One region of the Streptomyces sp. 351MFTsu5.1 genome, then DNA from elsewhere that is predicted to be linked to it. Evidence: riboswitches for the same ligand, from Rfam matches in the RefSeq annotation. Region 1 holds a riboswitch; each other region holds the start of a gene.
What was found. Region 1 has a riboswitch for cyclic di-AMP ahead of H295_RS0123770 (transglycosylase family protein). Riboswitches for the same ligand answer to the same signal wherever they lie in the genome.
Positions count from the first base shown of each region.

Region 2: linked by a shared signal. The riboswitch ahead of H295_RS0110970 (M23 family metallopeptidase) and the one ahead of H295_RS0123770 (transglycosylase family protein) in region 1 are both predicted to bind cyclic di-AMP.
Region 3: linked by a shared signal. The riboswitch ahead of H295_RS0130765 (M23 family metallopeptidase) and the one ahead of H295_RS0123770 (transglycosylase family protein) in region 1 are both predicted to bind cyclic di-AMP.

Region 1 covers NZ_KB911784.1:199,786-205,091, reverse strand. Annotated here, with positions in the region: gene eno (phosphopyruvate hydratase) at 1-306, opposite strand, end outside; gene H295_RS0123770 (transglycosylase family protein) at 575-1,261, opposite strand; cyclic di-AMP (ydaO/yuaA leader) riboswitch at 1,265-1,427, opposite strand; gene H295_RS0123765 (transglycosylase family protein) at 1,633-2,613, opposite strand; gene H295_RS0123760 (cytochrome P450 family protein) at 2,806-4,113, opposite strand; gene H295_RS0123755 (nucleoside triphosphate pyrophosphohydrolase) at 4,269-5,282, opposite strand.
Region 2 covers NZ_KB911778.1:292,576-297,881, forward strand. Annotated here, with positions in the region: gene H295_RS0110965 (SGNH/GDSL hydrolase family protein) at 1-707, opposite strand, end outside; gene H295_RS0110970 (M23 family metallopeptidase) at 957-1,892, opposite strand; cyclic di-AMP (ydaO/yuaA leader) riboswitch at 1,897-2,058, opposite strand; gene H295_RS0110975 (alpha-galactosidase) at 2,361-4,436, opposite strand; gene H295_RS0110980 (tyrosine-protein phosphatase) at 4,646-5,306, shown strand, end outside.
Region 3 covers NZ_KB911790.1:126,893-132,198, forward strand. Annotated here, with positions in the region: gene H295_RS0130760 (M16 family metallopeptidase) at 1-1,178, shown strand, start outside; cyclic di-AMP (ydaO/yuaA leader) riboswitch at 1,388-1,550, shown strand; gene H295_RS0130765 (M23 family metallopeptidase) at 1,564-2,325, shown strand; gene H295_RS0130770 (GntR family transcriptional regulator) at 2,528-3,223, shown strand; gene H295_RS0130775 (HPr family phosphocarrier protein) at 3,360-3,641, opposite strand; gene H295_RS0130780 (bifunctional GNAT family N-acetyltransferase/acetate--CoA ligase family protein) at 3,840-5,306, shown strand, end outside.

The DNA of each region.
Region 1 (5,306 bases):
GGTGGCGTCCAGGTCGAACATCGCCTGGTCGATCAGCCGCTGCTCGGTGGCGTCGTAGCCGACGAGCTCCGGGCCGATCTGCTCGATGACGGCGAGGACGGCCTTCTCGACACCCTTGCCCTGGTAGCGGTTGGGGTCACCGTCACGCAGTTCGATGGCCTCGAAGGCACCGGTGGAGGCGCCGGACGGGACGGCGGCACGACCGGTGCTGCCGTCGTCGAGGCCGACCTCGACCTCGACGGTGGGGTTGCCTCGCGAGTCGAGGATTTCCCTGGCTACGACGACGTCGATGGACGGCACGAGCATCTCCTTCTGCAATGGTGAGCCTGGCGACTAGAGCCTAACCGGCTCCGGGGCTTCGGCCACCGTGTGGACCGACCTGTGGACGAAACCGAGAGTAAATTGTTTCTGAACTGAACAAAGACGGCCGTGCAAGCGCGCACAAAAAACCCCGCCCCGGTGCGTACGGGGGAACACGCACCGGAGCGGGGAGCCCGTGGGGACGGGGGGTGACCCTCACGAGGCCTTCAGTATGAGGACCACGGGTATGAGGGCGCTGTGGTTCAGGTAGGAATCACTTGAGGTGCAGCTGCTGACCCGGGTAGATCAGGTTCGCGTCCTCGATGATGTCCTTGTTCAGCTTGAAGAGCGTCTGGTAGCCGCCCTTGACCTTGTGCTTCGCGGCGATCGAGCTGAGGGTGTCACCCTTGACGACCTTGTACTCGCCGTCGCCCTTCTTGACCTTCTTGCCGGTCGGGGTGGTGACGGTCTTCTTGGCCGCCGGACGCTCGGAGGAGCGGGAGGCGCTCTGCTCGTTGGTCGAACGGGTGCCGGCGCTGGAGCCCGAGTTCGAGGAGCTGGAGGAGGACGAGCTGCCGCCGTTGTAGGCGGCGCTGGACAGGCCCGTGCCGCAGACCGGCCAGGCGCCCTTGCCCTGGGAGGCGAGGACCTTCTCGGCGACGGCTATCTGCTGCGACTTGCTGGCCTGGTTGGCCTGCGGGGCGTAGGCGGTGCCGCCGTACGCGGCCCAGGTGGAGGCGGAGAACTGCAGGCCGCCGTAGTAGCCGTTGCCGGTGTTGATGGACCAATTGCCGCCGGACTCGCACTGGGCGACGGCGTCCCACTCGGAGGCGGTGGCGGCGGAGGCGTTGCCGGCCGCCATCAGCGGGGCGGCGATGGCGACACCGGTGACGCCGGCGAGCGCGGCGGCGCGGGTGGCCTTGGACGGACGACGGTGCTTGCCCTTGCCGGAAAACAGCATGGTGGATCCCCTCACCGACGCCTGCGAGGTGAGCTGTCGGGTTCGGGCCGGTTGAGTTGCCCGGTCACGCACAGTGCGTGACTTCACCCCAAGCCGGTCCAGCGTGAACTGCTGGGCCCGGCGCTTACCTTGGGTCCCCCGCTCCTGCCTACGGCGCTTGACGCGACGACTGTTCCCGTACGGCCGCTGGCAGGATTCGGCGTTGCGACAGACGGGGCTCGGGTTGCCGAGCGGTGACGACGGTAGACATGCGCTCGGCGGAATTTCAAAGACGATCAGGGCTTCTGAGACTCATCCCACACTTTCACCAAAGTGGACATTCGGTGCGAAGTGTGACGTGAACTCCCGCTGTTTTTCAGGCCTTTTCGGCCCTATTCCACCCCTGTGTCGAGCGTCTGACCGGCGGAGATGTCGCTGGGGTCGGCCCCGATGCGGTCCCTGTTCTCGGCGTAGAGGGCGCGCCATCCGCCGTCGAGGCCAAGGGAGTCGGCGATGGAGGCGAGGGAGTCGCCCTCCTTGACGGTGTACGTGCGAGCGGCGTGACGGCCCGAGGAGGTGCCCGCACTCTTCGTCGCGACCTCGTCCCCGCTGTCGCCGCGGTGCTTGCCGGTGCCGCCGAGGGAGCCGACGTCCACCAGGGCCGAAGAGCCGCCCTCCTGCCAGGACTTGTCCGCTTCGTCCTCTTCTGGGCTCACCACGGGCGAGCCGTCGGAAGACTGTGCGTCTTCTTTGCCGGAGGCTTCGGAACCCTTGGTGTCGCTTTCGCCCGCCTTGGAGGTGCTTTCGCCACTCTTGGACGGGGTGGCCGACGGGGAGGGGGTCGCGGACGAGCCGTCCAGGGAGTCGAGCAGACCGGGAGAGTCCTCGGTGCCCGACGAGTTGGACGAATCAGACGATACGGATGATTCCGACGATCCGGACGCGGAAGCCGAGGGCGTTCCGCTCGCCAGGCCGGTGTCGACGCCGGCCGAGCTCGAGTCCTTGCTGAGCCCGTTGAGCAGACCGCAGGTCGGCCAGGCGGCGATGCCCTGGTCGTCGAGGAGCTTCTCCGCCACGGCTATCTGCTGGTTGCGGCTGGCCAGGTCCGCGGTCTTGGCGTACTCGAGGCCGCCGTACTTCTCCCAGTTCTCCTGGGACATCTGGAGGCCACCGTAGTAGCCGTTGCCGTCGTTGGCGCTCCAGGAGCCACCGCTCTCGCACTCCGCGACCCGGTCCCAGGTGGTGCCGGTCGCGGCGCTCGCTCCGGACGCCGCGAGCAGGGGGATCGCGATGGCGGATCCCGTCACACCGGCCGCCACGAGCAGCGCCGGAGCCTGACGGGGGCGACGGTGACGACCGTTCCCGGAGAGCATGAAGGGACCTTTCCCGAGACTTCAGAGACCCACGCGGCGAGTGGTACGGACCACCGCGTTGGTCCGTGAACGTATAGGGGTTCGATCACTTGTCACAAGTTAATGCCGCGTAGATCACGTGAAGATCACAGACTTGAGGGCGCGTCATGTTTAGGCGGCCGTGCGGCGGGGTTCAGGGGACCCCTCGGTCGATTACCGGACGGGAGTGAACTCCACGGGCAAAGTACGCAGTCCACGCATGATGAGCCCACCCCGCCAGCGCAAATCGGCTGAATCCACCGCGAGTTGCAGATCGGGGAGCCGGGTGAGGAGCGTGGCGAGCGCGGTCTGGCCCTCCAGCCGGGCGAGCGGGGCACCGAGGCAGTAGTGGATCCCGTGGCCGTAACCGAGGTGCTGATTGTCACGGCGGGACAGATCGAGCACGTCGGGGTCGGCGAACCGCTCCGGATCCCGGTCCGCCGCGGCGAGCACGACGAGCACGGGATCGCCGGCCGCGATGTCCTGACCGCCGATGGTGAGCGGCTCGGTGGCGAACCGCCAGGTGGCGAGCTCGACCGGGCCGTCGTAGCGCAGCAGCTCTTCCACGCCGGTCTCGAGGAGGTCGGTGCGGCCGGCGGCGAGCGACTGCTGGAGCCTCTCGCGCTGCTCAGGGTGGGTGAGAAGGGCGTAGGTGCCGTTGCCGATGAGGTTGACGGTGGTCTCGAAACCCGCGAAGAGAAGGATGAAGGCCATCGCCGCGGCCTCGTTCTCGGTGAGGTGTTCGCCGTGGTCGGAGGCGCGGATGAGCCCGGAGATGAGGTCCTCGCCAGGGGTGGGCTCGTCGGGCAGCGCTTCCCGCTTGCGGTGGATGAGCTCGGCCAGATACCCGCGCATCTTCTTCACGGACCGCGCGACCCCGCCCCGCGGGCCTCCCCCGTGGCGGATCATCATGCCCGCCCAGTCACGGAAGTCGTCCTGGTCCTCGCGGGGGACGCCCAGGAGGTCGCAGATCGCGTAGATGGGGAGCGGGAAGGCGAAGTCGTGGATGAGGTCGGCGGAGCCGGTCGCCGCGAAACGGTCGATGAGACGGTCCGTCAACTCCTGCACCCGGGGGGCGAACTCGGCGACCCTTCTCGGCGTGAACGCCTTGCTGACGAGCCGTCGGAGCCTGGTGTGGTCCGGCGGATCGATGTTCAGCAGATGCGTCATCAGCTCCGCCTTGCGCTCCCCCGGAATGCCGGTCTTCCCCTTGGCGTGCTCCGGCTCGTCGTGGTGCGCCGGGTTCTTGCTGAGCCGCTGGTCGGCGAGCGCCTGCTTGGCGTCGGCGTAACGGGTGACCAGCCAGGCCTCCACCCCGCTGGGCAGCCGCGTCCGGTGCACGGGGGCGTGCTCCCGGAGCCAGGCGTAGGCGGGGTAGGGGTCGGTGGCGAACTCCCAGGTGAAGAGTTCGGGGGCGGGAGCCGGGGGTGGAGAGGCGGAGGTCGAGGCAGGTGCGGGGGCGGGGGTGGGCTGGTCGGTCACACCTTGACGGTAGCCGGGGCTTCCGGGTGGGTCTTCGGGCGGTGGGGTCGGGGCCGTGCGCCTCGGACGGTGGGAGTCGGGGCCGTGGGTCTTTCTCGGCCAGGCGGCCAGGCGGCCAGGCGGTCAGGCGGTCAGGCGGTCAGGCGGTCAGGCGGTCAGGCGTCCTTCTCCGTCTGGCGGATCGCGTCCCGGTACGCCCGTGCCGCCGCTCTCAGCGCTGCCTCCGGGTCCGTGCCCTCGGCTTCCGCGCGGGCGGCCAGCGCGAGGAGTTCGTAGCCGATGCCCTCGCCCTCGGGGAGGGGGACCGTCAGTCCCGCCGTCCGTGCGCGTGACACCAGCTTCGCCGCGAGGGCGAGGCCGGGCTGGTGGAGGGGGACGCCCTCGGTCACCGAGGTGCGCTGCTTCTCCATCGCCTTGGTGCGCAGCCAGTGCGCCTTGACGTCCTCGGGGGTGGTGGCCGTCTCGTCCCCGAAGACATGGGGGTGGCGGTGGATGAGCTTGGCGACGATCCCGCCGGCCACGTCGTCGATGGAGAAGGGGGTCTCCGGGTCCTCCTCCGCTATACGGGAGTGGAAGATCACCTGGAGCAGGACGTCCCCGAGTTCCTCGCGCAGTTCGTCGCGGTCACCCTCCTCGATCGCCTCGACGAGTTCGTAGGCCTCCTCGATCCCGTACTTCGCGAGCCCCTTGTGGGTCTGCCGGGACGACCACGGGCACTCGACCCGGATGCGGTCCATCACCTGCACGAGGTCCAGGAGCCGGGCGCCGGGCAGGTCGTAGGAGGCGGGGAGCAGCTCCAGCTCGGGCATCTCGACGCGTCCGGAACCGGCCAGGCGGGCCAGCCCGTCGGTGAGCGCCGGCTCTCCCTCTCCCGTGGCCACGACGACAACGGTGTTTCCGCCCGCGCACACGCCCACCAGCTCCTCGGCGGTCGGCGCGGCCTCGTCCACCCGTATCCCCGCCTCCCTCAGATACGGCAGCTGGGGATGCGCCCCGTCCGCGCAGAGAACACGGTCGGCCGCGTGCAGCGCCTGCCAGGCGGGCCAGGAGAGCAGGCCGGGGGCGACGCGGTGGCTGGTGGTGAGCATGACGATGCGGCCGGGGGCGGGGGCCGTACGGGGGCCTTGGCCGTGCTGGTCGGGGGCGGGCTCGAAGCCGGTTGCGTTCACAGTTCGAAGCTAACGCACGGCGTC
Region 2 (5,306 bases), on a different contig from region 1:
TCCCCGCGCAGTCGGCGGCCGATCCACGGCACCAGGAACTCCCGTGCCCAGTGGACGTCGTCGCGCCGCACGTCCAGTGGGCCGCGGGGCGGCAGCGGTGGCCATGGCTGGTCGGGGTCGGCCGGGACCTCCAGGCCGAGGACCTGCCCCGCACGGAGCGCCACACGCGTGTGCCCCTCCGCGGACAGGTGCAGCCGGTCGTGGTCCCAGGCCCGCCGGTCCTGGATCGTCTTCAGGGACCACAGATCGAGCACCGGGCACCCGTACCGGTCGGCGACGGCCCGCACATGGCCGTTGTACGTGGCGATCTTGCCGCGCAGGTGCTTGAGCACGGGCACGCCACGGGTGTCGAAGCCTGTGGTCACCATGACGGTGCCGCACGCCTCGGTGAGCCGGGCGACGGCCCGCTCGAAGCGCTCGGCGACCTCGTCGGGGTCGGTGCCGGGCCGGATGATGTCGTTGCCGCCGGCGCAGAACGACACCAGGTCCGGTGCCAGTTCGACGGCCTGCGGAAGCTGGTCCTCGACGATCTGGTCGAGCAGCTTTCCGCGCACGGCGAGATTGCTGTACCTGAATTCGCCCTCGGGCCGCCGGTCGGCGAGGAGCACCGCGAACCGGTCGGCCCAGCCGACGAACGCCCCGTCGGGGCCGGGGTCGCCGACGCCCTCGGTGAAGCTGTCCCCCACCGCCACGTACGACCCGATCACTGATCTGCTGTCATTCTTCGAATCGTCTGCCACAGCGGTTCATGATTCACCTTCGAATGTGACCTACGCGACCGTAGGAAGACCTTGACGTGCGGTGAGATAAGCCACTCCTAAAGTGTTGGCCAAACCAGGAATAGGTCCCTGATCACCACTGTTGGCGATGCGACCGCCACACCCGGAAGTCGTTACCGAACACCGAAGGCCGGACCCGGGGATCGGGGTCCGGCCTTCGGTGGCACAGGGGCGGGGTCAGCCGACGGCGACGCCCTTCGAGCGGAGGTAGGCGACCGGGTCCACGTCCGAGCCGTAGTCCGGCGTGGTGCGGATCTCGAAGTGCAGGTGCGGTCCCGTCACGTTGCCGGTGGCGCCGGAGAGACCGATCTGCTGCCCCTCGGACACGGTCTGACCGGCCGACACCGAGAGCTGCGAGAGGTGGGCGTACTGGGCGTAGTAGCCGTCGTTCAGCTTGATGACGACCTGGTTGCCGTAGGCACCGCCCCAGCCCGCGGAGACGACCGTGCCCGCGGCGACGGCCTTGAGCGGGGTGCCGGTGGGCACGACGAAGTCGACGCCGGTGTGGTAGCCGCTGGACCACATGGCACCCGCCACGTGGTACCCGGTGCCGATGGTGGCGCCGGTGACCGGCAGGGTGTAGCCGCTGGAGCTGCCGGAGCTCTGGGTCGCGGCCGCCGGCTTCGCCTCCGCCTTCTCCGGCTTCGGGGAAGATGCCTTCGGGGCGGACGACTTGGCCGGGGATCCGGTCTTCGTCGCGCCCGGGGCCGCCTTCTTGCCGATCGACAGCTTCAGGCCGGGGTGGATCAGCGAGGGGTCGTCGCCGACGGCCTCGCGGTTGTCGGCATAGAGCTTCTTCCAGCCACCGGCGACATTCTGCTCGTCCGCGATCTCCGAGAGGCAGTCGCCGACGCGCACCGAATAGGTGCGCACGGTCGAGGCCTTCGCGGTGTCTTTCCTGGCGGCGGTCCTCTCGGCCGACTTCTCGGCGGTCTTCTGCGTGACCGGAAGCGACTGAACTGCCTTTTCCGGCACCGACTGCGAGGTGGCGGCGTGGGCGCCGGTGGCTCCCATCAGCGGCAGCGCGAGCGCGGCGCCTCCGGTGCCGGCGACGGCTATCGAGCGGGTGAAGCGCTGGGACTTCGGGCGGCGGTGCTTACCCTTCGCGGGCATGACGAATTCCTCTCCGGCGCCTGCGAGGTGAGCTGTCGGGTGCGAGCTGGAGATGCCCGGCCGCGTCGGGACGCGGCTAAACCCCAAGCCTGTTCCGGAGACCGGAACAGGCGGTACTGCCTGTGGGTCCCCCGCTCCTGCCGTCACGGGTGAGTGTGTGCGGAATCCGTTCGGCGGCAGGATTGGGCGTCCGACCGGATCGGTGGCGAACGTAAACGAGCAAGACGCAAAGGGACAAGTGAGGGGTTCCGCGGGAATGCGTTCCCCTTGATCCCTTATGGGGATTACCGGTCACCCTGCGTCAATCGGAAGCCCGTCACCCACGCAAACCCCCTTGGGAATTATGCGGATTACGTGAACATGCCGTGCGACACACCGTCACGGATATGACGCTCCTCACGTCACGAATTCCCAAGATCCCGCACTTCGGAAGGAGTTGGAAAGAACCCAGCAATTCGGACAGAAGCCCTAGATGCGGCGCAGCCGGAAAACTGCCGCATCGAGGTCACCCCGCAGACCGGTGCGAAGTCCGTGATGCAGCAATACGGCCCCTCGGTGAACTTCGCCCGTTTCGAGGCATTCGTACGACGCCGTCGGGTCGAGCCCGCGCAGCCGCACCGCCGGCACGGGTTCCCCGTAGTGCTGGGCCTGAAGCCAGGCGAGCACGACCGTCTCCTCGCCGAGGACGTACTGCACCGCGCTCAGCCCGCCCCGCGGAGGACGCAGCCGGTACTGGTCGCCACGCTGGACCACGGGCCGGATCTCCTTGTAGAGGTCCACCCAGCGGCGGGCCTCGGCGAGCTCCTCCTCGGACCACTCCGTGAGGTCGCCCCCAACCCCGAGCACCCCGGCCATGGAGCTGACGAACCGGAACCTCAGCGAGCTCACACGGTCGTTGAGCTGGGTGTTGGGGCTGTCGGTGACCCAGGCGGCCATCACGCGCGCGGGGTGGATCTGGCTGAAGCCGTGCTGGATGGCGAGACGGTCGAGCGGGTCGGTGTTGTCCGAGGTCCACACCTGGTCGGTCCGGCTGAGCACCCCGAGGTCGATCCGGCCGCCGCCGCCCGAGCAGGACTCGAAGGCGACGCCGGGGTGGGCGGCACGCAGCCGGTCCAGCAGGGCGTAGAAGCCGTGCACATGGTCCACCCACAGGCGCTGCGGGTAGGGGTCCCCGGGCCAGCCGGCGTCGGTGAAGCAGCGGTTGAAGTCCCACTTGACGTAGTCGATCGGGGCGCTCGACAGCAGGGTGTCGAGCTGCTCCCAGAGGTACTCCTGGACGTCCTCGCGCGCGAGGTTCAGTACGAGCTGATTGCGGAACTCCGTCCGCTTTCGTCCCTCTTGGTACTGCACCCAGTCCGGGTGGGCGCGGTACAGCTCGCTGTCCGGGTTGACCATCTCCGGCTCGACCCAGATGCCGAACTGCATGCCGAGCGCGTGCACGGAGTCGCCGAGGGGCTTGAGACCGGCAGGGAAGCGGTCGGGGTTGGGGCTCCAGTCGCCGAGCCCGGCCCGGTCGCTGGTGCGGGTGCCGAACCAGCCGTCGTCGACCACGAACAGCTCGATCCCGGCCGCGGCGGCCCGGCGGGCCAGGGCGCCCTGCTGCTCCTCGGAGATGTCGAAGTTGGTGGCCTCCCAGGAGTTGAACAGCACCGGCCGGTCCTGGTCGGCGTCCGGGATGACGAACGCCCGCTGGTAGGCGTGCCAGGCCCGGCTCGCGCCGCCGAAACCGCCGTCGCTCCAGAGTCCGGCGAAGACGGGCGTCGTGAAGGACTCGCCCCCGCCCAGGCTGAGCAGGCCGGACTCGTCGTAGCCGGCACCGCCGGTTATCTGCACGCGCGCGTCGGGGAGTTGGGCGACGGCGATGCGCCAGGACCCCGACCAGCCGAGGGCGGCCCCGTAGACCTCGCCGCGCTCCTCGGTGGCGTCGGTGTCGAGCGCGACCCAGGGCAGGTGCTGATGGCCGGTGTGGCCGCGGCGGCTGCCGATGACCTTCTCGCCGTAGGTGAGCGGGGTCTGGGTGAGCAGGGACTCGGCGGCCCAGCGGCCGTGCAGCTGGGAGAGCCGCCAGCCGTCCTCGCGGTCGGGCAGGGTCCAGGTCGCGGAGTCGGCGCGCAGCAGCTCGACGGGGTCCGGGCCCTGGTTGACCAGGGTCACCCAGCGCTCCAGGACGTCGTGGCGCATCCGGTAGTGCAGGGTGATGGCCAGGCCGCCGTCGCGGAACCGCAGCCGCAGCTCGTCGCCCTCGGTGTCATGGGCCTCGAAGGTCCATTCGGTGCCGCGGCGCTCGGCGGTGCGCACGGACAGCGCGGGGCGGGTGAAGCGGGGGCCGCCCTCGACCGGGTACTCCTCGCGCCCGTCGAGCCGGGACTCGAAGGGCCAGTACTCCGGCAGCGGGCGCACCGCGAGCGCCTCGGCGTCGGCGAGGGCGATCCGGGGCCCCCAGTGCAGATGCAGCAGCTCGTCCTCGGGGGTGAGGTGCAGGGCGTAACTGCTGGCCGGCCCGGACAGAATCCACGTACGGCCGTTCTCGGCGATCTCCAGCATGGTGGTGCCCCTCACAGATTCGAACAGGTGCCAACAGGTGCGCTCAGGCAGCAACATCATCAATGGCCGGGGGCCCCTGCTGCAACGCCTGTGGACAACCCGATTGCCAGGCCTGTGGACAACTCATTGCCCCAGGAAGCCATGTCGTATGGTCGAGAGCGTGCCCGTCGACGAGCAGCGCCGACGGTGCCCGGCTGGGAGGAGCCCCCGTGACGCAGCAGATCCCGTCGACCGAACCCGAGCTCGCCGGAGTCCGCAACTTCCGTGACGTGGGCGGACTGCGGACGGTGGACGGACGTCGGGTGCGGTACGGGGTGCTGTTCCGCAGTGGCCACCTCGCGCACGCGACGGAGGACGACGCCGCCTTCCTGTCCTCGCTCGGCCTGCACACGATCTTCGACTTCCGCAACGCGGCGGACCAGAAGCTGGAGGGCCCCGACGTCGAGCTGCCGGGCGTCACCAATGTGAATCTGCCGCTGAGCGACCCGGCGGAGGGCACCTGGTTCTGGAAGATGGTCCGGGACGGGGACATCGAGCAGCTGCGGGAGCTGCTCGGCGACGGCAAGGCCGCGGCGCGGATGACCGGCTCCTACCGCACGATGATCAAGGAGCGCACCGCCGAGCACTCCCAGGTGGTGCGCTCCCTCGCCGAGGACAGCGTCCCCGCCCTCATGCACTGCGCGGCCGGCAAGGACCGCGCGGGCCTGGCCGTGGCGGTGACCCTGCTCGCCCTGGGCGTGGAGCGCGAGGCGATCGTGGCCGACTACCTGGAGTCGAACGCCAAGCACCGCCGCTACAAGGTCCGCCGCACCAGCACCTCCGCCGACGCGTACTCCCCCGAGGTCATGGAGCTGCTCAGCCCGCTGTTCG
Region 3 (5,306 bases), on a different contig from region 1:
TCATGGCGCGCGCGTTCTCCGAGGGCACCGACAAGCACTCCGCCGAGGACTTCGCCGCCGAGCTGGAGCGCTGCGGCGCCACCCTCGACGCGCACGCCGACCACCCCGGCGTCCGCCTCAGCCTCGAGGTGCCCGCCTCCCGCCTCGCCAAGGCGCTCGGTCTGCTGGCCGACGCCCTCAGGGCGCCCGCGTTCGCGGACAGCGAGGTCGAACGGCTCGTCACCAACCGCCTGGACGAGATCCCGCACGAGCTGGCCAACCCGTCCCGCCGCGCCGCCAAGGAGCTCTCCCGGGAGCTGTTCCCGGCGGACTCGCGCATGTCCCGTCCGCGCCAGGGCACCGCGGAGACCGTCGAGAACATCGACTCCGCCGCCGTACGCGCCTTCTACGAGAAGCACGTACGCCCCGCCACCGCGACCGCCGTGGTCGTCGGCGACCTCACCGGCATCGACCTGGACGCGCTGCTCGCCGACACCCTCGGCTCCTGGACCGGCTCGGCGGCCCAGCCGCGCCCGGTGCCGCCGGTGACCGCCGACGACACCGGCAGGGTCGTCATCGTGGACCGCCCCGGAGCCGTCCAGACGCAGCTCCTGATCGGCCGTACCGGCGCCGACCGGCACGCACGCGTGTGGCCGGCGCAGGTGCTCGGCACGTACTGCCTCGGTGGCACCCTCACCTCCCGCCTGGACCGGGTCCTGCGCGAGGAGAAGGGCTACACCTACGGCGTGCGCGCGTTCGGGCAGGTCCTCAGGTCAGCCCCGGACGGCTCGGGGGCCGCGATGCTCGCCATCAGCGGCTCCGTGGACACCCCGAACACCGGTCCCGCCCTGGACGACCTGTGGAAGGTGCTGCGCACGCTCGCCGAGGGCGGTCTCACCGACGCCGAGCGCGATGTCGCCGTGCAGAACCTCGTGGGGGTGGCGCCGCTCAAGTACGAGACGGCGGCGGCCGTCGCGAGCACGCTGGCCGACCAGGTCGAGCAGCACCTGCCCGACGACTACCAGGCGACGCTGTACCAGCAGCTCGCCGCCACCGGCACCGTGGAGGCCACCGCGGCCGTCGTGAACGCCTTCCCGGTGGACCGGTTGGTGACGGTCCTGGTCGGCGACGCGGCCGCCATCAAGGCGCCCGTGGAGGCCCTCGGCATCGGCGAGGTCAAGGTCGTGACGGCCGAGTAGGGCAAGTGCCGTCGAGGGGCCCTGGTGACGGATGCGTCACCAGGGCCCCTTCGACACCCAGGTCACTTAGATGTCCGAATTGGGTGGGAGGTTGCCTGTCTGCCCTGTGGGATGCGCTACAAACACCGTGATCCGTTTGGGTCTTGAAACCCGCCCCGCTTAGCGTCATCCGGGCTGTTCGTCAGGCACTGCGCCGCGCCCGCGGCACCGGACAGCCATCGCCGAGTCCCCGTACGGCGCGAGCCAGGGGAGCCGGGGACCCACACCAAGTCCCTGGGGTGAATCGGACGTCCGTGCAGCGCGCGGAGGCCCGTAGGAGACCTTCCTGCTCCGAACCCGTCAGCTAACCCGGTAGGCGAGAAGGAAGGAAAGGATCAGCCATCACATGGCGTTCACCTGCGCCACCGGGAAGCACCGCCGTCCCAGCCGTATGAAGCGCACCACCGCCCGCGCCGCGGGCGTCGCCGCCCTCGCCACCACCGGCGTCATCGGCGCTGTCGCCGCCCCGGCGCTCGCCGCCGACAACTCCGCCACCGCCGTGGAGCAGAGCGGTCTCATGCCCGTCGTCAGCACCGGCCAGTCGCTCGCCGCGCAGATCGACGCGCAGGCCGTGGCCCAGGAGCAGGCCGCCGCGCAGAAGAAGGCGGCCGCCGAGGCCAGGCGCAAGGCCGAGGCCAGGGCCAAGGAGATACGCGAGGCCAAGGAGCGCGCCGCCCGCGAGGCCGAGCGCAAGCGTCTCAACGCCTTCGTCGCCCCGATCTCCGGCTCCTACATCTCCACCGGCTACAAGAGCGGCGGCTCGATCTGGTCGTCCGGCAGCCACACCGGAGTCGACTTCCACGCTGCCAGCGGCACCTCCGTGCACGCGGTCGGCCGCGGCACCGTCGTGGAGGCCGGCTGGGGCGGGTCGTACGGCAACAACATCGTGATCAGGATGGCCGACGGCACGTACACCCAGTACGGCCACCTGTCGTCCATCGGCGTCTCGGTCGGCCAGTCGGTCACCCCGGGGCAGCAGATCGGCCTGTCCGGCGCGACCGGCAACGTCACCGGGCCGCACCTGCACTTCGAGGCGCGCACCAGCCCCGACTACGGCTCGGACATCGACCCCGTCGCCTACCTGCGCTCGCACGGCGTCAACGTCTGACACCGCTTCCGCGCGAGACCTCCGCGCGATCTCCGCGAAACCCCGGCTCCCCGAGCCGGGGTTTCGTCGTTTCCGGAGCCCCCTTGTCCAAAAAATATCCCCGGATTCCGGTCCGCCGTCGGAAATTCCCGCTGATTGCAATAGAGTCACTGAACACACGTCAATCGGCGACGTTTCGCGGGGATTAAGACGGAGGTCGGACATGCGTATTCCGGCGCACTCGGTATGCACGGCGATCCGGGACGACATCGTCGCCGGTGTCCACGAGCGCGGCAGCCGGCTCACCGAGGAACTGCTCGCCCGCCGCTACGGCGTCTCCCGTGTCCCGGTCCGGGAGGCCCTGCGCACCCTGGAGGCCGAGGGCTTCGTGGTGACGCGGCGGCACGCGGGCGCGTGCGTCGCCGAACCGACCGAGCAGGAGGGCGCGGACCTCCTGGAGATGCGCCTGCTCCTCGAACCGCTCGGCGCCGCCCGGGCCGCCCAGCGGCGCACCGAGGCCCATCTGAAGGTGCTGCGCGGCCTGGTCCGGCTGGGTCAGGAGCGTGCCAGGCGGGGCAACAGCGAGGATCTGCGCTCCCTGGGGGGCTGGTTCCACGAGACGCTCGCCCAGGCCTCCGGCAGCCCGGCGATGACCTCGGTGCTGACCCAGCTGCGGCACAAGATCGCCTGGATGTACGTCGTGGACGCACCGGCCGACCCGGTGGAGTCGTGGGCGGAGCACGGCGCGATCGTGGACGCGGTGGCGCGCGGGGACGGCGAGCGCGCGCGGGCGATCACGGCACTGCACACCGAGCGCTCGGGTGCGGCGCACCGGCTGCGGCTCACTTCGGGGGCGGACCGCGCGGACCGTGTGAGGACCTCGCAACATCCTGTAAACGTGACGGGCCTGCGGCATTAACACAGGCGCCGTATACAAAGAGGGGGAAATTCGTGGGGCAGTATTTCTGCTGCCCGTGAAAGGGAAATGCGAAGGGCCCGCCCGATAATCCGGACGAGCCCTTCGACTTGTTTTACCGCGCTGTGCCCCGGAGAACTCAGACGGTCTCGGGAAGCTCCTCGAGTCCCTCGGCGACCAGCTTGGCGAGCCGGTCGAGGGCCGCGTCCGCGCCCTCGGCGTCGGAGGCGAGGACGACCTCCTCGCCGCCCTGGGCGCCGAGGCCGAGGACGGCCAGCATGGAGGCCGCGTTGACGGGGTTGCCGTCGGCCTTGGCGATCGTCACCGGGATGCCTGCGGCCGTGGCGGCCCGGACGAAGATGGAAGCGGGTCGGGCGTGGAGGCCCTCGGCCCAGCCGACGTTGACGCGGCGCTCAGCCATGTGATGCTGCCCTTCGGTGTTCAGGGTTGTCTAGACCAGTTTCCCACACGTGAAGCGTCTCCGGAGGGGACCCGATGTCCCTCCCGGGGTGAGCCGCCGGACCGCGGCCTCGGTCCGGCGTCCGTCCTTGTACCCGCTCGCGCGTTGTCCACAGACTGCCTCGCGCCGTTGTCGTACGCGAGCCGTACTCTGGGGCCCATGCAGAGCGCGTCGGACCGGCACGAGTACCCCGCCCACTGGGAGGCCGACGTAGTGCTGCGCGACGGCGGCACCGCGCGCATCAGGCCCATCACCGTCGACGACGCCGATCGCCTGGTCAGCTTCTACGAGCAGGTCTCGGACGAGTCGAAGTACTACCGCTTCTTCGCGCCCTACCCACGCCTGTCCGCCAAGGACGTCCACCGCTTCACGCACCACGACTTCGTGGACCGGGTGGGACTCGCCGTCACCATCGGCGGCGAGTTCATCGCCACCGTACGCTACGACCGCATCGGCGAGGACGGCATGCCCGCCTCCGCCCCGGCCGACGAGGCCGAGGTCGCCTTCCTCGTCCAGGACGCCCACCAGGGGCGCGGTGTCGCCTCCGCGCTCCTCGAACACATCGGGGCGGTCGCGCGCGAGCGCGGCATCCGGCGCTTCGCCGCCGAGGTGCTGCCCGCCAACGTCAAGATGATCAAGGTGTTCACCGACGCCGGGTACACCCAGAAGCGCAGCTTCGAGGACGGCGTCGTACGCCTGGAGTTCGACCTGGAGCCCACCGACCGCTCCCTCGCCGTGCAGTACGCGCGCGAGCAGCGCGCCGAGGCGCGGTCCGTGCAGCGGCTGCTCGCCCCCGGCTCCGTCGCCGTCATCGGCGTCGGCCGCACCCCCGGCGGCGTGGGCCGCAGCGTCCTCGCCAACATCCGTGACTACGGCTTCGAGGGCCGCCTGTACGCCGTGAACAAGGCGTTCCCCGAGGAGCAGAAGGACCTCGACGGGATCCCCGCCCACCGCTCGGTGAGCGACATCGACGGCCCCGTCGACCTCGCGGTCGTCGCCGTACCGGCCGACCACGTCCCCGACGTGGTCGCCGAGTGCGGGGCGCACGGCGTGCAGGGACTCGTCGTGCTGTCCGCGGGCTACGCCGAGAGCGGCCCCGAAGGACGCGAGCGCCAGCGCGAACTGGTCCGGCACGCACGCGCGTACGGCATGCGGATCATCGGCCCGAACGCCTTCGGCATCATCAACACCCACCCGGACGTCCGGCTCAACGCGTCCCTGGCCCCCGAGACCCCCCGCCCCGGCCGGATCGGCCTGTTCGCCCAGTCGGGCGCCATCGGCATCGCCCTGCTCTCCCGGCTGCACCGCCGCGGCGGCGGGGTCACCGGCGTCACCGGCGTCTCCACCTTCGTCTCCTCCGGCAACCGCGCGGACGTCTCCGGCAACGACGTCCTCCAGTACTGGTACGACGACCCAGACACCGACGTCGTCCTCATGTACCTGGAGTCCATCGGCAACCCGCGCAAGTTCACCCGCCTCGCCCGGCGTACGGCGGCGGCGAAGCCCCTGGTCGTCGTGCAGGGCGCCGGATCCGCCCCGCAGGGCCACGCCGTACGCGCCACGCGCCTGCCGCACACCACCGTGTCCGCGCTGCTGAGGCAGGCCGGAGTGATCCGCGTCGACACC